4 regions of the Priestia sp. 3CA3 genome follow, and region 1 is predicted to be linked to each of the others. Evidence: riboswitches for the same ligand, from Rfam matches in the RefSeq annotation. Region 1 holds a riboswitch; each other region holds the start of a gene.
What was found. A riboswitch is a leader RNA that binds a small molecule or an ion and turns the genes downstream of it on or off. The one in region 1 is predicted to bind S-adenosylmethionine.
Positions count from the first base shown of each region.

Region 2: another riboswitch for S-adenosylmethionine. It lies ahead of AC1VNJ_RS18495 (phosphoadenylyl-sulfate reductase); the one in region 1 lies ahead of metE (5-methyltetrahydropteroyltriglutamate--homocysteine S-methyltransferase).
Region 3: another riboswitch for S-adenosylmethionine. It lies ahead of AC1VNJ_RS24940 (Na+/H+ antiporter NhaC family protein); the one in region 1 lies ahead of metE (5-methyltetrahydropteroyltriglutamate--homocysteine S-methyltransferase).
Region 4: another riboswitch for S-adenosylmethionine. It lies ahead of AC1VNJ_RS04720 (hypothetical protein); the one in region 1 lies ahead of metE (5-methyltetrahydropteroyltriglutamate--homocysteine S-methyltransferase).

Region 1 is NZ_JBXENJ010000002.1:663,118-667,952, forward strand. Features, by position in the region: gene AC1VNJ_RS08620 (acetate uptake transporter) at 99-716, opposite strand; gene metE (5-methyltetrahydropteroyltriglutamate--homocysteine S-methyltransferase) at 859-3,153, opposite strand; cobalamin riboswitch at 3,304-3,492, opposite strand; SAM riboswitch class I at 3,572-3,682, opposite strand; gene AC1VNJ_RS08630 (hypothetical protein) at 3,763-4,014, opposite strand; gene AC1VNJ_RS08635 (hypothetical protein) at 4,272-4,442, opposite strand; gene AC1VNJ_RS08640 (metallophosphoesterase family protein) at 4,600-4,835, opposite strand, start outside.
Region 2 is NZ_JBXENJ010000007.1:7,364-12,198, reverse strand. Features, by position in the region: gene AC1VNJ_RS18515 (YugN-like family protein) at 52-456, shown strand; gene AC1VNJ_RS18510 (potassium channel family protein) at 466-1,254, opposite strand; gene AC1VNJ_RS18505 (VOC family protein) at 1,322-1,705, opposite strand; gene cdaS (sporulation-specific diadenylate cyclase CdaS) at 1,803-2,429, opposite strand; SAM riboswitch class I at 2,743-2,845, shown strand; gene AC1VNJ_RS18495 (phosphoadenylyl-sulfate reductase) at 3,100-3,813, shown strand; gene AC1VNJ_RS18490 (inorganic phosphate transporter) at 3,833-4,835, shown strand, end outside.
Region 3 is NZ_JBXENJ010000017.1:24,210-29,044, forward strand. Features, by position in the region: gene AC1VNJ_RS24930 (LacI family DNA-binding transcriptional regulator) at 1-900, opposite strand, end outside; gene AC1VNJ_RS24935 (hypothetical protein) at 1,025-1,153, shown strand; gene AC1VNJ_RS24940 (Na+/H+ antiporter NhaC family protein) at 1,193-2,503, opposite strand; SAM riboswitch class I at 2,589-2,695, opposite strand; gene AC1VNJ_RS24945 (ABC transporter permease) at 2,797-3,564, opposite strand; gene AC1VNJ_RS24950 (ABC transporter ATP-binding protein) at 3,557-4,468, opposite strand; gene AC1VNJ_RS24955 (YtoQ family protein) at 4,639-4,835, shown strand, end outside.
Region 4 is NZ_JBXENJ010000001.1:919,225-924,059, reverse strand. Features, by position in the region: gene alaP (alanine permease AlaP) at 1-686, opposite strand, end outside; gene AC1VNJ_RS04725 (DUF1540 domain-containing protein) at 1,003-1,161, opposite strand; gene AC1VNJ_RS04720 (hypothetical protein) at 1,262-1,606, opposite strand; SAM riboswitch class I at 1,670-1,771, opposite strand; gene AC1VNJ_RS04715 (hypothetical protein) at 1,893-2,189, shown strand; gene AC1VNJ_RS04710 (GNAT family N-acetyltransferase) at 2,202-2,648, opposite strand; gene AC1VNJ_RS04705 (hypothetical protein) at 2,730-3,170, opposite strand; gene AC1VNJ_RS04700 (glycosyltransferase family 2 protein) at 3,278-4,267, opposite strand; gene AC1VNJ_RS04695 (DUF6044 family protein) at 4,280-4,835, opposite strand, start outside.

The sequences.
Region 1 (4,835 bases):
TCTCTTTCTACTATATATAAAAACGCACAAACAAAAAAGGATTGACCTCTGCATCATACAGAATTCAACCCTACTTCGCTGTTTAATGAACGTCTTGATTATTTAATAAATGCACCAAATGGCTTGCCCACTGGAAGCACAACTCGACCGTAGTGAGTATTTAATACAGCCGCGGCAGATCCATAGAATGAAAACAGAGCAATTAATAGCTCTGAGACTGCTGCTAGTAAATGTGTGTATTCATAGGCCACATCAAATGTACTTAGCGATAATCCAATAAATAAGAAATCAATTAATACAAAAATAATAAATAATACTTTATGAGTGCCCATTGCTCCAACCGTCATAAAAACGCTGAAAATTAAGTAGCCGACAAAAGCAAATGCGAGCTGCTTCGGATCCGCTTCTTTTGCGAGCGCTTCCCCAAATGCGCCAAGCTGAATAAGCCATGTCATAGCTACACCTAGCCAAAATAAACCGAAGGCACCAAAAGCCGTTGCGCCGAAGGTATTATTATGTTTGAAATCTTGCATAGACGCAATTAGCTGTCCTATCCCGCCTAAAAAAATTGCCCATGGCAATACCAATGAAACACCATCGGTTACCCCAAGCTTTTGAAACGATGCAACAAGTGTCACCATGGCAAGTCCGAATAGGCCTAGCGCTGATGGATCCGCTGTTACAATTTTAACGTGCTGCGTGCTGTTGTTACTCATGTTGTACCTCCCTGATTTTAAAAACACCTTTAAAAAGATACAAAAATCTACGGGAAGTGTCAATGGATATTTTTGGCCTTTAAAAAACCCATAAGACCAAGCAGTGTAGCGTTTACACTGCTTGGTCTTGACTTTCTTGTTATTAAGCGTTTTGTAATAAATTTTTTCTTGTTTGTTTTGCAGACTCAACCATCACTTTTAAAGCTTCCACCGTCTCGCTGATTCCTCTTGTTTTAAGACCGCAGTCGGGATTAATCCAAAACAATGCAGGATCAAGCACTTTTAGAGCGCGGTCAATGTTTCGTGTCAGCTCTTCAAGCTTCGGTACGCGCGGGCTGTGGATATCATATACGCCAAGTCCAATTCCCTGGTTATACGTATGTTTTTCAAACGCATAAATTAATTCACCGTGGCTTTTGGACGTTTCAATGGAAATCACGTCGGCATCAAGCGCTTTGATCGCATCAATAATCTCTTCGAATTCCGAATAGCACATATGCGTGTGAATTTGCGTCTCGTTTTGCACCGATACCGTGGCTAATTTGAACGCGTACACCGCGGCGTTCAAGTAGCTTTCCCAGTTTTCTCGTTTTAACGGCAGTCCTTCACGCAGCGCCGGTTCATCTACTTGAATCATTGAGATGCCCTGACTTTCAAGTGCTTCCACTTCTTTTCTAAGAGCAAGCGCAATTTGATTTGCCACGTCGTAGCGCGGGATATCATCACGCACAAATGACCAGTTTAAAATCGTAATCGGCCCCGTCAGCATTCCTTTAACAGGCTTATTGGTTAGAGACTGTGCGTAGACCGTTTCTTTGATCGTCATCGCCTGCTCGTACGAGACATCTCCGTAAATAAGCGGCGGCTTGACGCAGCGAGAACCGTATGATTGCACCCAGCCAAACTTCGTAAACTGAAAGCCTCCTAATTTTTCACCGAAGTATTCAACCATGTCGGTACGCTCAAACTCTCCGTGCACAAGAACATCTAAGCCGATGTCTTCTTGAATTTCAATCCATTTTTTGATTTCAGCGTTAATGTACGCTTCATATGCTTCATCGCTTAACTCTCCTTTACGCCACTTCAGACGCTCTTTTCGCACTTCTTTTGTTTGCGGAAAGCTTCCAATTGTTGTCGTTGGAAGAAGCGGCAGTTGAAACGCTTCTTGCTGAACACGTTGACGTACGTCAAACGGCGCTTGGCGCTCTGCTTTATAGCTGTGCAGCTGCTTCAGCTCTTTTTGCACGTCTTGGTGATTTCGAAAAGATGATCCATTTAATGCTTGAATCGCCTGTTTGCTTACACTTATTTCTTTTTCAATTGCTTCTTTTCCTTGCTGCACCGCTTTTGTTAAAAGCATGATTTCCTTTAGCTTTTCATCTGCAAAAGACAGCGCGTTTTTTAGAATTGGCTCAATGGTTTTTTCGCTTTTCACCGTGACAGGAACATGTAATAAACTTGATGAAGGCTGCAGAATCAAACGGTCTTTTGATACGGCTTCTTCAATTTCCCTGATTGTTAAAAGCTGTTCGTCCAAGTTTTCACGCCAAATGTTTCGTCCGTCAATCACTCCTGCTGCCAGCACTTTATCAGTTGGAAAACCATATTTATTAAGTGCCGTGAGATTTTCGCCTCGGTCATGTACAAAATCCAATCCAATTCCGTGAACAGGAAGAGCAACTACTTCTTTATAGTAATCTACGCTGTCAAAATACGTCTGCAAAATGACTTTTACATTCGGTGCCGCGTCATGCAGGACTTGATAGACTTCTTTATACAGTGCCAGGTCTTCTTTTGATAGCGTTGTAGCTAAAACCGGCTCATCCATTTGTACCCACTCCACGCCTTCTGCCTGCAGCTCCGCTAAGATTGTTGCATAAAGAGGAACAAACTGTTCAACTACTTTCTTAAACTCACTTTTTTTATATCCTTTTGACAGCTTCACAAATGTTACTGGACCTAAAATAACGGGCTTGCCTTTGATATTCAGCTTTTGTTTTGCTTCTTTGTAAAATTGAAGCGGGCGATTTTCTACAAGTGCCGGCGTACATTCCTCAAGCTCGGGTACGATGTAGTGATAATTTGTGTTAAACCATTTTGTCATCGTAGAGGCTACGGCACCTTTTGTTCCTCGCGCGATGTCAAAATACGTTTCAAGCGATACCGGGCCTCCGTTATATTCAAAGCGCTTTGGCACCAAACCAAACATAGCGGCTGTATCTAACACGTGATCGTATAAGCTAAAATCGCCGACTGGAATCAGTTCAATTCCTGCGTCACGCTGTTTTTTCAGATGCCCAAGACGAAGAGCTTCAATTTCCTGTAGAAAGATATCTTTCTCTAGCTTTCCTGCCCAAAACTGCTCAAGCGCTTTTTTCCATTCTCGTTTTTCACCAATTCTTGGATAACCTACATTTGAACTTTTTACACTGCTCATTTTTTCCACTCCCTGTATATTTTTTTATCGCTAAACTAAAAAATCTCCCTTTTCGAAATGAAAAGAGAGATGATACGCATACTTAACTAAAGTTGAGATAGCCTGTTTTTCTCAACACGTATTCCTCACTCCTCTCTATATCCCGTAGAGCTTAAGTGCATACAACAGGCAGGTCTCCTGACTTAGGTTCATCGCTTCCTATCCCTTCCCATTTCAACATGAAACAGTGGTTAATAAGTTGCTCCCCATTACAGTGGCGGGACCGCGCCGGCTTTTCACCGGTCTTCCCTTTTAAGCTGCGTACATTCGTTACACAGCACCTGATGCATTTCTATGAAATTGTTCATTCAAAACACCTTCACATAAAATAAAAAGCCTCTCTATTATGAATAGAGAGGCATAGTATCTATGAAATCCTCTCTTATTTTTCAAAGCTGTACGCTTTGCAGGATGTAGCACCTTTTTAACAAGATTGTTAAATGGTTGCCGGGCTTCACAGGGCCAGTCCCTCCGCCTCTCTCAATAAGAGTTTTAATTGTTTATAATATTTTGAATGTAGAGTCATCTTAACACCTTACATTTATGTTGTCAAAAGAAATTTCAAAAAAATTAGTTTTCAGGAGGCGTTGACGCTAATTTTTGCCTTAACAATTTGTAATCATCTTTTCGATGTGTTTCGATCAAGTCTTTTGCTCCTTGATGATACCCTGAAGAATAAATGTACTCTACCGCCGTTTCGATAAGCATTCTCTTTTCTTCCGCACATTCTCGGTCCATTAGGGGGAACAGTCTACCTAAAAGGTCATTTAAATCTTCCTTAATAAAACGATTGAGTCCTTCTTGCATCTTTTCGTTTGCCATGATAGCTCCTCCATTTGCTGTGTATGTTCTAAGTTTCTATGAACAGGCATTTCACTGTGAATGTTAAGATAAAGTTAAGTCATTAAACAGTATATCAAGTGAATGTTTTTCTTCAATTACATATGTAATACAAATATATGACAAATATAGAGAATATATCATCATTCACTATCTATTATAACGCTTGACTGAGCCTTCTGCTACAAGGTTTCGTACGGTTTTCTAAAAGAGGGTGGACACAACGAAGTGAATCCAATCTAAAGGCAAATGGGATACATGAGCTGAATCGCTTGTGACACCGCAGTTGATTTCCGTACAAGACTTCGCTTTGCGCGGGCGGTCGCTGAGCCTCCTCGTCGCATACACTCCTGTGGGGTCTCACCTGTTCCGCTTTTCCCGCAGGAGTCTTCGTCTTGTTCTCCAATCACCTGCTAGAAAGACTTATACACATGAAATCTACGTTTACCCTAATAAAAAAAATGAACCACTAATCAAGCATCTTGATCAATGGTTCATTTTTCATTTCGTCTAAAACCCTTTTTTCCCAGCCTCTTTTTTTGAACCTAGCTTTCTACTTTCTTGTTTTTACAAACAATTTCTTCGAGGTCGTCCAAAATCCTTCCAAAGAAGAGGTCCTAAAATGTCGTACCGGCTAACAAAAAACTCCGTAAAATTATAATTATTTAAAATTAAAGGCGGTTCAAAATCAAGGGGTGCACCCGCGCCTCCTGATAATACAAAATCAGTACCTCTTCCAAGCGTAAACGACCCGTTTCTGTTTTTTCTAATAAACTGCTCGTCATACGCATGCACGTGGCTGA
Region 2 (4,835 bases), on a different contig from region 1:
TAAAGGATAAAAAGCTGGAAAAAGGACATGTTAAAACAGAGGAGGGATAAGATGATTGAATTATCTTCAAGATTAGACGGCACATTATTCAAGCTTTATGAATTAGAAAAAACGCTTAAGCCGCTTGGGTATAACATTGGAGGAAATTGGGATTATGATCATGGTTCATTCGACTATAAGATGAATGATGAAGTCGGCTATCAGTTTTTACGCATCCCGTTTACAGCTACGAATGGAGAACTGGATTCTAAAGGAACAACCGTACAGATTGGTACGCCATTTTTACTTTCACATAAGTATCAAATTGGCTTAGATGACAATGTTCACAATGGAAACGTGGGTGCTTCATTTAACCAGTTTGCAGAACCCCAAGACGCAGACGCTTCATTTCCAGAAAAGTATATCAGCTTAGGAGAAGAGCTAATTAGAGAGGCAGAAGAGGCGCTGCTTCAATAATTGAAAGGATTATTCTTTTCTTAAACTCTCTAATTTTTTCACAAAAATATGTTCGTACATGACCTGACTAATCAACTCGTTTGTTTTAATCATTTCATTTACCCCCAAATTTTGCGCATTTTGAATATGCTTTTTTGTTAACAGTTCAACGATGCTGTAAATAGAAGGGTTCAATCCTTGCAGAGCGACTAGCGTAACAATCGTATTCATGTCTGCATATTCTTCTGTCTTATGCTGATCGGCAGTAATCAGCACTTTTTTTGCGCACCGAGCATTGGCAAGTTCTAATACCTCATAGTGAGAGGGACTTCCTTTAATAAAATGAACGCGATCACAGATCATGGGGTTTTTAGTCAGAGAGTCGTCGATAAGAACAATGTCTTCTTTATGAAATGCGTCGCGATAAGACTCTAGCACGAGTTTGGCGCGCTCATTCCACCCCACAACGATGAAGTGATCTTTTCCATAAAACTTTAAATTCCCTTCCAAATAAGCGCTCTCAGCGGAAACAGCAATTTTAGAAAGCGTGACAAAATAAGTAGTAATAAATCCCGTTCCAACCAGGACTAAAATAATTGCAGCTAACCTTCCAATCGTAGTGGTGGGAGCAAAATCACCGTATCCTATAGTAGAGATTGTAATAATAACCCACCAAATTCCTTCAAACACATTCCCAAACGTTTGCGGCTCTAGGAAATGTATAAGCATGCCGAAAAGTAAAACAAGGCAGCCGATAATAAAAAGAAGCCGCACTAAAATAGAACGACGAAAAAGTCGGAATAATAGCCATTCCATCATAAAAAAACCTCCAGTGATTAGTCATAGCCACAGTATGACCATTTTTCACTGAAGGTATAAGATATCTTTATCTTTTTACTTCGTAATATTCAATCCATTCTTTGTCTGGACCGTAGAAAAATAAGTATCTTGCTTCATTTGGCAAAGTTACAATGTTTTCTTCCACAAATGAAACGCCTGCTGATTTTAAACGCTCAAACTCCTCTTCAATTCCATCTACTGCCAGCGCAAAATGATGAACTTTACCTTCACTAGGTAAGCTTGAGTTATACCCTTGAATTAACTCTACGATTACATTGCCTTCTAAACCTAGAAAAGCTAGCTTCAAAGACGGATCGGTATGTGGTAGTGTTTCGATGAGCTCCAATCCCACTTTTTGTGTATAGAACTCAATAGATTCTTCTATATCCTTTACTTGAACGCCTACATGTTCAAATTTTAAAATTGCCATATGCATCACCCGTATCTATAGTATGTAAAAACTATGAAATATATTAAAGAGAAAGGATAGATAAGTCAAGATAGGGCTGCTTATCAGGAAAGGGCTCTTAAATCATATTTTTGCTGGAGTGAATAGGGTAGAGGCTTCCATCAAGAGCAAACGAAATTTTACCTGTTTCTTCAGATACAACTAAAATTAATGCATCCGATTTTTCCGACATTCCAATTGCTGCACGGTGACGTGTTCCCAACTTTTTGTTCGTTGAAATAATAGACGAGAGAGGTAAAACATTAGCAGCTGAAATAAGCTGATTATTTCTAATTAGGACGGCTCCGTCATGTAAGGGTGTCCCTGGATAGAACAGTGTCTCAACTAGCGTAGCGCTGACAGGAGCTTGAATAGGCATTCCTTTTTGAATAAGAGGATCAACATTTTGTTCCCGTTCAATGACAATTAAAGCGCCGTGACGTTTCTCAGAGAGGTTATGAATAGCTAGGGACAGAGCAGCGTATTCAAATGTATAAGGCGATAAGTAATGACGCAAGTAATAAGAGGCGGCCGTAGCTTGAACATCTTGAAATAACCTTCTCATCTCCTCAAAATCACATAAAATACAATGATCACTCGTGTCTAAATGTTTAATTAAATTAGAGGCTTCAGTTGAAATCTGCTGTAAATATGTTCGCACATTATTTTTAATTGTATCGTCTAATTGAAAGGGTTGTCTCTCCATCTTATATAGCTCCTATCTGTCAGTCAGTGTTATCTGTAATGTGTGCTAATGTGGGTGAATTATCCGTAAAGCTCATAAATCCGTTATTAATTTTATAGAGAGATTTTGCATTTTATTTAGCAAGAGAACATAAAAAGTCGGGGAAAAAAGAAAGCGTTTTATAAACTGATATGTTCACATTTGGGTTAAATTTACATATGTTGTTTTAAATAAAAGTATAGATATTTCTGTGAATTTAAAGTATAGTTTTCTTATCGGATATATAATTTTTAATGTTGACAAATATTCTAAATATGCTAAAATTTTTAAAAAATGCTTATCAAGAGTGGTGGAGGGATCTGGCCCGCTGAACCCCGGCAACCTGCTTAGCAAGGTGCTAATTCCAGCAAAGTGTGTATCATTTTGAAAGATAAGGTGAAAATTATTGCCTACCCAGTCTTTCAATACGGAAGACTTTTTATTTTGATATAGCGCAAGAGATATTTTGAGGAGGGACAACGATGACTGTAAACCCCCGACTTAAAACAAACCTTTGAACACGCCGAAGCAAAGTAAGAATTAAATAGTTTCGCTGACTAGACACACTAGAGGCGGTTTTATCCAATTCTAGTGGGTAAAACCGTCTTTTTTTATTGGATAACGCGGATAACTAAGAATTGGAGTGGAGAAAATGGCAGACTTATATACGTACGAAAACTGGAGCGATACATTTCCAGAGTTCGACAGTAAAGATGAAACAAAAGGAGCCCTTTCAGCATTGCAGTGGGCGTATGATACCTATGGAGATTCAATTATTTATGCGTCAAGCTTTGGGATCGAAGGAATCGTGTTAATTGATTTAATTTCAAAAGTGAAAAAAGATGCTGAAATTGTCTTTTTAGATACAGGGGTTCATTTTAAAGAAACATATGAAGTGATTGATGCAATTAAAGAACGCTTCCCTGATTTACGTATTCATATGAAAAAGCCGGATTTAACTCTTGCAGAACAAGCTGAAAAACATGGAGATGAGCTTTGGAAGAGTCAGCCTAACCTATGCTGTCAAATTCGAAAAATCATTCCGCTAAGAGAATCCCTTGCTCCTTATGATGCGTGGATTTCCGGTTTGAGACGTGAGCAGTCTGAGTCTCGTGCCAACACGAATTATTTTAATAAAGATGAGAAATTCAAGAAGGTGAAAGTTTGTCCGTTAATTCATTGGTCATGGAAAGAAATTTGGCGTTATGTGTATAAGCATGATTTGCCATACAACAAACTTCATGATCAAGGCTACCCAAGTATCGGCTGTGAGCCCTGTACCGCACCTGCCTATAATGTAGACGATTTACGTTCAGGAAGATGGGCAGGTACACAAAAAGTGGAGTGCGGATTACACGAATCTTAAATACGAAAGAGCTGAATAAATGATGCTTTTATATGTTGCCTTTATCATTGCGCTTTTTTTTGCAATGAATATTGGGGCAAGCGGTGCAGCAGCTGCTATGGGCGTTTCATACGGCTCCGGTGCAATTAAAAAGCGAAGAGTGGCCCTGTTCATCTGTGCTGTAGGAATTGTGCTCGGAGCTGTTACCGGAGGCGGTGAGGTGGTAAAAACCATCAGTTCAGGTATCATACCTGAAAAACTGCTGTCAGTAGAATTAGTTATTATCATTCTGGCTGCTGCAACGCTGTCACTCTTTTTCGCGAATTTGATTGGTATCCCTTTATCAACAAGTGAAGTAACAGTTGGCTCAGTTGTTGGAGTAGGGGTAGCTTATCAATCTCTGTATGTAGAAAAACTTTTAATTGTCATGTCTTTTTGGATTATTGTTCCGCTAGTTTCATTTGTTATTGCTTTTTTGATTGGGAAATTGATAAAGCGCAGAGCGCATAAAAAAGAAGCAGAGGGAAAGTGGAAAAGAGTTTTAACGATTTTAGTTATTGCAACGGGATTCTTTGAAGCCTTCTCAGCTGGAATGAACAATGTGGCAAATGCTGTCGGTCCTCTAGTAGGAGCTGGATTAATGGATGCTACAACGGGTGTCATAGCAGGAGGATTGGCGGTGGCGCTCGGAGCTCTTTTACTAGGAGGCCGAGTTATTGAAACAAACGGAAAAAAAATTACTCGCTATTCTGTAGGAGAAGGCTGTATTATCTCGGGTACTGGTGCTTCTCTTGTTACAGTCGCTTCACTGTTTGGTTTGCCAGTACCGCTTACACAGGTCACTACGTCTTCTATTATTGGAATAGGCGCAGCGAAAACGGGATTTACGAAAGAACAGCGAGAAGTGGTCATTCAAATGTTAAAGGTTTGGGTGGTATCCCCTGTATTTTCACTCGTAATCTCATATGTTCTTGTGAAATTAGTACTTGAAAGCGACTTATATTCATTTGTGGTGCTAGCTAGTGGATGTATTGCTACAGGAG
Region 3 (4,835 bases), on a different contig from region 1:
CCTGACTAGTTTAAAAAGCGTTTCGCCCATTTCTTTGAGAGGAAGTTCGATCGTTGTGATTTGTAAATAAGAAGAAAGCGGATGATTATCAAAACCAATAATAGCTAAATCGCCTGGAACTGATATACCCGCTTGTTCGCACTGAGCTTTTATACCAATAGCGACTTGATCGTTTGTTACTAAAAGCGCCTGAGGCCGATTTTTCATCTGCACCAATTTTTTCACCACTTTTTCACCATCTGTCACGTTCAAACAGCCTTGAAACACCCATTCCGGATGATAAGGCTCATTTATTCTTTCTACATATTCTTTGTATGCTTGCTGTCTCTGTTGACTATTTGTACCCGTCATTCTTCCAATACAGTAGCCAATATCCGTATATCCTTTTTCTTTTAAATACATGAGCGCTTTCTTAAAAGCTGCATAATGATCAACGTATACGGAGCGAATAGAACGATTTTGTACGTTTTCGCACACGGCTATCGGCCCGTACTGCTGATAATATTCAATCGTGCTCCAGCTGCCTGCTCTAGAACAAATAATCACTCCATCAACCTGCTTTGTTTTTAGCATATGAAGCGCTTCTTCTTCTTTTTTTACATCATAGTTCGTCTGACAAATAACAAGCTGATACTGCTTTTCTAACGCTTGAGAGGCCACTCCTTCTAAAAGCAGACTGAAATAAGGATGATTAATAAAAGGCAAGACGACGGCAATCATATTTGTTTTCCCTTTTGATAAGTGAACGGCATTAATGTTTTGTTCGTAATTAAGTTCTTGAATTACTTCTTCTACCAGACGGCGCTTTTCTTCTTTTACATACGGATGATGATTTAAAACCCGTGACACGGTCGAAACAGATACACCAGCTTTTTTTGCGATATCTCGGATATTTGTCATGTTTTCACCTTTTTCTCTTGCGCTGAAACGCGTTTCATACTTTATTCTCATTATAAAGTGAAAAAGCAATAAGCTAAACCCGTTACAATCATGTTTTTATTCACTTATATAAGGAGGTCATATCATGGGTATTTTATTATTCATTTTATTATGCGGAATTGAAATCGGAGGAGCGGCTTATGCACTTAAACAAAATGAGACACTTTGGAAGGAGCTAGATGAAAAAAAGCCGACTGATTTTTTCAAACAGTAAAAAACCCTTAAAAAGAATGTTCTTTTTAAGGGTTTGATATTACGCAGCTTCTTTAGATGATTTTGATTTTTTATTTAAACGAGGAAAGCCAATTACAATCGCAATGATACCGCAAACCGCTGTTAACATTGGATAGAATGTAAATGGAATAATCTCAACCGGTGAAACTTTAGCAAATCCTGCTGCGAGAAGCATTTGTGCACCGTAAGGGATAAGCCCTTGAACGCTGCATGAAAACAAGTCGAGCAGACTGGCTGATTTACGATTATCAATTGAATACTTATCAGAGATTTCTTTCGCTAACGGACCTGCTGTAATAATTGAAATCGTGTTATTAGCCGTGGCTAAATTGGTTAAACTTACTAATCCAGCGATACTGAATTCTCCGCCTTTTTTTGTTTGAATGCGTCGTGTTAATAGGTTCAATAAGAACTGAATACCGCCGTTATAGCGAATGAGTTCAACCATTCCGCCAATTAAAAGAGATAAAATAATTAATTCCGACATTCCGCCAATACCTTCCGTCACAGTTTTAGCAAGAGAAGAAAGCGTGTAGCTTCCGTCAGCTAATCCAATCACGCCGGCTAATACAATTCCTCCGGTTAAAATGCTTAATACGTTTGCACCAAATATGGCAGCAACGAGTACGCCGACATAAGGCAAGATTTTAAACCAGCTAAAATCTTTAATTTCTACTGATGACGTATTGCCTAGCGTCATTACAAGTAATAAAATCACTGTAACAATCGCTGCAGGAAGGACAATAAAAAAGTTTACTTTTAATTTATCTGACATATTTGTTTTTTGCGTACGAACTGCCGCAATGGTCGTATCAGAGATTACGGATAAATTATCTCCAAACATTGCACCACCAACAACAGCAGCAATTGCCAATGTAATGGATACATGCGCCTGCTCACTGATTCCTACAGCGATAGGCCCTAACGCAGCGATCGTTCCCATTGACGTTCCCATCGAAATTGAAATGAATGCGCCAATAACAAAGATTCCGACTACCACTAAGCTTTGCGGAAGTACAGAAAGCGCTAAGTTTACCGTTGAATCAACAGCTCCCATGCCTTTAGCGACTTGAGAAAAAGCACCTGCCAAAATAAAAATAAGTACCATAATAATGATATCAGGATGCCCTGCTCCTTTAGCAAAGCGTTCCACTTTTACATTAAGTGAATCTTTGCGGTTCATAGCCAGCGCCACAATGGCTGCAATGATAATAGCTACTAATACAGGCAGCTTATAAAAATCTCCCGTTATAATTCCTGATCCGACAAACAGGACTAAAAAGACGCCCAGCGGTAACAGCGCCCAGCCGTTTCCTTTTTGTTGTTCCATTCTTAACACCTCTTGTTTACGTAATAAAAAAAGACCTCTTCTTATTGATAAGAAGAGGTCTCTTATTTGTATCATAAGATTACCCTTCTCATCTTCCAAACGAAACATCGTCTGCTGGATTTGGCACCGCACTGCGTACAGCCAGTTGCCGAGACATCATAGGGCCAGTCCCTCCGTCTCTCTTGATAAGAAGTTTATAGTTGTTTTAAAAATAGTCTTTCACTACTGTAATCTCTTTTTATTTAATTGTCAAATGCTATTTTAGAAAAATATATAGTGTGAAAATTCTCACATCAATTAGCTACGTCACGTTTTAAAAACGCCACCCACGCTACGCCTATAAAGAAGACAAAGTGTGCAACTAAGATGAAGATTGAAAATGGAATTGTCATTCCGTCAAACATCGTCTTCATTCCGTCCATATACTGCACAAAGTTTGTGTTGGCGAACAGTAAAAATTTCCCCCACCATAGACCAAACTGCGATACTATCCCAGTTACTGCTTTCGCCCCAATACTTACGACAATAGCTAGACTTGAAGCAAGCGCGCTGTTTCTAAATAAAGACGACAGCATGAATGCGAACGTCATCATCATAAACGTTTCCATATACGCGCTGTCATACGTAAGCGTAATGTTTTTAAGCAGCTGCGCATCTCCTTCTAGACTGGCAAATCCAAAGAACAATGCTCCCCATACAAACGAAAAAAGCAAATAGCTCAGCAAGTAATACAAGCTAATTAAAACGAGCGTTATGTACTTGGACGTTAAAATCGTTGAACGTCTAGCAGGGCGAATTAAAAGAAGCTTAATGGTACCCGCTTCAAACTCTTTTGCAACCATTGATCCTCCAACAGCAAGCGCGAAAAATTGAACGAGGATCAGCATGCCTGCACTAAATGACAGGAAATTCAATATGTTGTCTTCCGTTCCTGCGCTGTTTGCTACTTTCTTCATTAAAAGAGCCATACAAAGAGTTAAGATGCCGATTGTAATAAACGTGACTTTTGTACTTCTTTTGTAAAACCATTTCATATGTTCATTTTGAATTAACTTAAGCATGGTGCTCTCCCTCCGTAACGGACATAAACGAATCTTCAAGCGTCTCATAAACAGGAGTGATTCGGTAGACTAAAATATCGCTGTCCACTAATTTTCTATTCACAGCTGGAATTTGTTCTTTCATAATCACTACATCAATACTATCGGATTTTATTGTTACTTGGAATTCTTGAGATAAAAGATCCGCTGCTTGTTGCACGTCAGATACTTCAAATTCTACATACATCCCTTGATCTTGACGATTTGGAGATAGATCTTGAACAGCTTTTAACTCGCCGTTTTGAATAATACCAACGCGGTCACATAATGCTTCCACTTCTTTTAATAAGTGGCTCGCGATTAAAATTGAAATACCTTCTTCCCTGCAGAGGGTTTGTAAATATGTACGAAATTCTCTCATTCCCGCTGGGTCTAGACCATTTGTTGGTTCGTCTAGTAAAAGCAATGCAGGCTTATGTAAAATAGCTTGAGCTACTCCTAAACGCTGTCTCATCCCAAGGGAATACGTCTTCACTTTTGCATGAATGCTGTTTTCAAGCTTTACTAGCGCAATCACTTCATCCAAGCGTTCTGCCGTGATCCCTTCATGCATATTCGCAAAGTGTTTTAAATTTTGATAGCCCGTCAGATAATCATAAAACTCAGGGTTTTCAATAATCGCTCCAATTGATTTCATAGCTGATGTAAACTGTTCTTTTAAAGGAAACCCATTGACGGTAATTGTTCCCTTTGTTTCTTTAATGAGTCCTACGACGGTACGAATGAGCGTTGTTTTTCCAGATCCGTTCGGACCAAGCAATCCGAAAATCTCACCGCGCTCAACCGATAAGGATACATCATGCAAAATGGTTTTCTTCCCCATTACTTTACTGACATGATCTACTTGTAGCACTGTTTCTGTCATCATGTACATCCTTTCTTTAATTAGCAATACGCCTTCTATTGTTTCTCTTTTTTAACTATTTGTCTACTATAACCTTATTTTTGGAAAAGCAGCCCATTCAAATCATTCGTATTATCCGCTTACATTTGATAAAATAAAATAAATTTTAGTTAGAGGAGGACTTCTACATAATGAACTTAACCGTATACCTTGCCGGGCAAATTCACGATAACTGGCGAGACGAAATTAAAAACCAAGCGGAACAATTAAACCTTCCCCTTACCTTTGTCGGTCCTATGACAGACCATGACCGCTCCGACAACATTGGAGAAGAAATTTTAGGAAAACAGCCTAATGCTGTCTTAAAAGATGAAGCTGCTTCTCAAAT
Region 4 (4,835 bases), on a different contig from region 1:
TTCACTTCTCCCGCGGTAACGCCGATCATTTCAATTCCTAAATATGCAAACATAACCATTTGCAGCGACAGTAAAATACCTTTGAATCCGTTCGGGAACAGCCCGCCGTTGTCCCATAAGTTTTTAATACCCGTCGCAACGCCGCCGTTCCCGATTCCAAACACAATCATTAATAATCCAACGGCAATCATTAACACAATCGCTAAAATTTTAATAAGTGCAAACCAAAATTCCAGTTCACCATATGCCTTAACAGCTAAGAAGTTAACTGTTGTCATGATAACAAGCGCCGATAACGCCCAAATCCAGTTTGGTACATCCGGATACCAATATCCCATATAAATACCAACGGCTGTAATTTCAGCCATACATGTTACAACCCATAAAAACCAGTAGTTCCAACCTGTTAGATAACCAGCAAGGGGCCCTAAATAGTCGCGCGCGTACTTGCTGAATGAACCTGCAACAGGTTTTTGAATCGCCATTTCTCCAAGTGCTCTCATAATAAAAAACATAATCATTCCGCTAAATCCATACGCCAATAATATTCCCGGCCCTGCTAATTTAATAGCAGATGCAGATCCAAGAAACAGCCCTACCCCTATGGCTGCTCCTAAGGACATCAGCGTCACATGTCTTTCTTCTAACCCGCGTTTCAATTCTTTCCCCTGAGTTTTCCCCTGCATAAACGTCTCCCCTTTTTCCAATCTGTCAAAACGAGATGAATACAGCTTTTTTGTTAGCGCTTTCATATAAATTTATGCTAAAAGTCAGCTAGGCTGTATATTTTTATTCTATCACCTTTCTCTCGTTTTTCTTTTGTCGAAAAACAAAAAAATTATCGTATCATTTTGTTTAAACGCACAATTAGACGTAGACACTGCTTTTTTACTATGTATTTATTATCGCACCTAAGTAATAGTATTTTTTAAAAAATAGAAAAACGCCGACTCAACTCCGTCAGCGCATCGTTCATTTTATGCTTTTTTATAAAACTAGCAGTTATCTCGCGGGTTCAAAAGTTTTACAGCCAGGTTCTTCCGTTTCAGAAACATGGTGACTACTTTCAGGACTCACAACGTAAATGGACTCTGCACTGCATTTATTTCCCGATTTCCAATACATGCACTCATTCACTTCACATAATACACCTTGGGCCACTGTTATCCCTCCTTTTTTTGTCTTATCTATTTACTACCCGAAATAGAACGCTTCTAACATTTACATGCAAAAAAACCGCTTGTTTATCAAGCGGATCCTTTTACTGCGTGTGTTCAACATACTGTTTTTTAGCTAAATATAATTCACGACTCAGCGTGATCCGCCGTTCTCTCAAGTTCCTTAATTTAACTTGAAACTGTTCATTAGTTGGCTCTTCTTGAATTAAGCGATACGTAAAAGAAATATCTTCATTTAACTGTTTAAAATCTTCCCATATTTCTTGAACGAGTGCGGATTGTTTGTCTTCAAATGAACGATTTTGCTTCGTTTTTAGCGCGGCTAAAATTTCCTGCTGCCACGTTTCGTCTTTTAGTTCTTTTGCTAACAAGTATAGATCTAAATAATCATCAACGCTTAGCGCCTGTTGTGTATTTTTCAATGTCATCACCTTTTCTATACGAAATGTTTCTTCCTAAGAAGAGGATTTCATCATAGAAAAAGATTCCTCTTCTTATCTGTCAGAGCTAGGCTATGCTGGAATTAGCACCATTCAATAATTGTGGTTGCTGAGGCTTCAAAGGGCCAGTCCCTCCACCTCTCTAGATAAGAATATTTCGTTTTTAAATTATTTCTGACTATTCTAATATGTTTTATATGTTATGTCAATAGCTTTTCAATAAAAAGAAAAAAGAAGTAAAATATGGTATGCTTTCATAAAGGATGGTGAGCACATGAAACGATATATGTTATCTGCTTTTTTGGGAAGCTTGCTGCTGCTTCTCAGCATTGCTTTTTCATCTACTTTCCATATTGCAATTGTCAAAACAACCGGAAGCATTGGAGGGATTATTTTAGCAGCAGCGGCTTTGATTATGAACGCACTTGAAGATCCCCCCTCCTCAGATCATACAGGTAGAGGAGCTGTTGAAGTACTAGATAAAGGCGCTGTTTGGGCTACTTATTTACTTTTACTTTCATTACCGAACCTCATCGCATGTATAACATCTTATGTTTTATGGACTCGCTGACATTCACCAACATTACGGACGTTTTGCCACCTGTAGGCTCATTGATATTTGTTTATCTACAAATCCAAGTTCACGGTACACATGCTGTGCAAAATTCCCAGCATGAACGCTGAGTCTGATTTCAGGGTATCCTTTGATAGACAATTCATCAATTGCTTTTTGCATTAACGGCTTGGCTAGACCTTGCCCGCGGTATTCTGGTAAAACATATAACTCGTAGATAAAGCCAATTTCTGCTTTTGAAAAGAAGTCGGCAGATGGACCGACAAAAACCCAGCCTGCAAGTTTATTTTCTTGTCTAGATACTAAATAATAACACCCTTTTTCAAGGGCATTATCAATTAGTTCATTTACGCGTTCAGTTGACGGTTGAAACTGATGCGTTGTTCCTTCAAACAGCGCATCAGCAGATTTCGTCCGAATTTCCTGTATTTCTTCTTCAGTAGCTTTTGCAATCATCACAATCTCTCCTTTCGTGTTCGTTTTCCACATACAGAGATAAATTCCTGCAAAAAAAAGTCTTCGCCTAAGCGAAGACTTTTATTTAAATTCAAAATGTTCTTGATGGTTGCCTTGTTCATCCGTCCAGTTAATCATGATGTCTAAGCCTGCCGCTTTTCCAGGAACAGCAAAATTGGCATAGCGAAAACGCTGACCGCTTTTGCTTAAGTTAGACCTTTCAATAGGAGAAAACAAGCTGTATTTCGCCTTATTTTTTCCTTCGTGCCGAAAAGCTTGGACCTGCACACGCTCTACGTCTTTTCCAATGTTTTCAACGGTTAATCCATATGTATGATAGACGTTATTTTTCCACTTTAGCTGATTATCTCCCGTCATGCTCGCTTTTGTCAGTTCGACCGACCATTGTTCAGATGATTTCTTCATTGGAAGTTTCTCAATCGAAAGAGCGCTGACATGAATGGTTGCAAAAGCAAGCCAAACAAAACAAAAAGTGCTGACTGTATAAAGTAGTCTTTTCATAGATTTTGATCTCCTTAGAAATTTTAGTAGTAGCATCTCCTATTACCTTAAAAATTATGATAAACACTTTAACAAAAAAGCCTCTCCATTCAGGAGAAGCTTCTTAATTAATGCATCAGCAAATCTTTTTGTGTGTCTAACGAGTGTTTTGTATATAAATCTCTTTCAATCGCATATTTAGGACGCTGTTTCACTTCGTTGAAAATCTTGCCAATGTATTCTCCGACAAGACCTATTCCCATTAGCTGCAGGCCGCCTACAAGCCAAATTGATAAAATAAGAGACGTCCAGCCAATTTGTGTATGATCTAAATATTTTTGAATCAGCGCATAAATGCCAAACAAAATACTAAAGAGAAACGAAGCTCCTCCAAGCAGCGTCAGTAAGCGTATAGGTGCTACGCTAAAAGACGTAATCCCGTCAAATGCAAAAGCGAGCATTTTCTTTAGCGGATATTTTGACTCACCCGCCGTCCGTTCTTTGCGGTCATATGTGACTTCCGTGGAGCGAAATCCTACTAATGGTACAAGGCCCCGCAAAAAGACGTTTCCTTCTTTATATTTCATGAGTTCACCAAGAGCACGTTTGCTCATAAGGCGAAAATCAGCGTGATTTTGAACGAGCTGAATTCCTAGCTTGTTCATAAAACGATAAAACCCTACTGCCGTGGTTCGTTTGAAAAATGTATCGGTTTCTCTGCTGTCTCGAACGCCATATACAACTTCATACCCAAGCCAATATTTCTCTACAAAAGTACGAATGACGCTGATATCATCTTGCAAATCCGCGTCAATGGAAATGACGCAGTCAGATTGCTTATGAGCTACTTCTAGTCCTGCAAGCAAAGCATTTTGATGTCCTACATTTCGCGCTAACTTTAACCCTTTTACAAACAAATTGCTGCAGCTTTCTTTTTCAATAAGCGACCACGTGCTGTCTTTACTTCCATCGTCTACAAATAAAATGGTGCTTTCACTTGATACAAGTCGTTCATTAATTAGTTCTTTTACTACAGTAGTTAATTGAAAAGACGTCTCTGTGAATACTTCTTCTTCGTTGTAGCATGGAACCACGATCGTTAAAATAGGTCTGTTCATGTTATTGCCCCCTTACTTTGCTTCATATACATACACTTTCCAAGCGGACTGTTTATCGTTAAATGCTTTTAAAAAGTGCAAACCGTCGCTTTCAGCATTTTCAATTGGCACAGCTGAAAAAATATAGCGACCGCCCATTTTCTTAAATTGGCTGATATTAAGCTGCAAATGACGGATTTTTTTCGTTGAGTCTTTTCGGTAATCATATTTTTTCCCTAGCTCGCTAACAAACACATAGCAGCGATTGCCCCAATGATCATAGTAGCTTTCTAGTTTTTTATTTTTATCAAGCTCTTTGGCAATAATTTTGCGAAACTCATGTTTATATGTTAATGGATAGAAGTTGTTATACGTATCTAGCGTATAAAAGCCGTTATACTGAGCAATTGATGGATGAAGCCCTATGCTCGCTACGCGATAAGATGATTTAGGTTTTCCAATATATCTGCTTATTTCATCAAATTGATGCACAGCATAAAATTCTTTGACTGAAGGCTCGTGATTGTAGCGATAGTAAAGTTCAGGATTTGCTATAAATAACACAAGCAGCTGTAAAATCAAACATGCC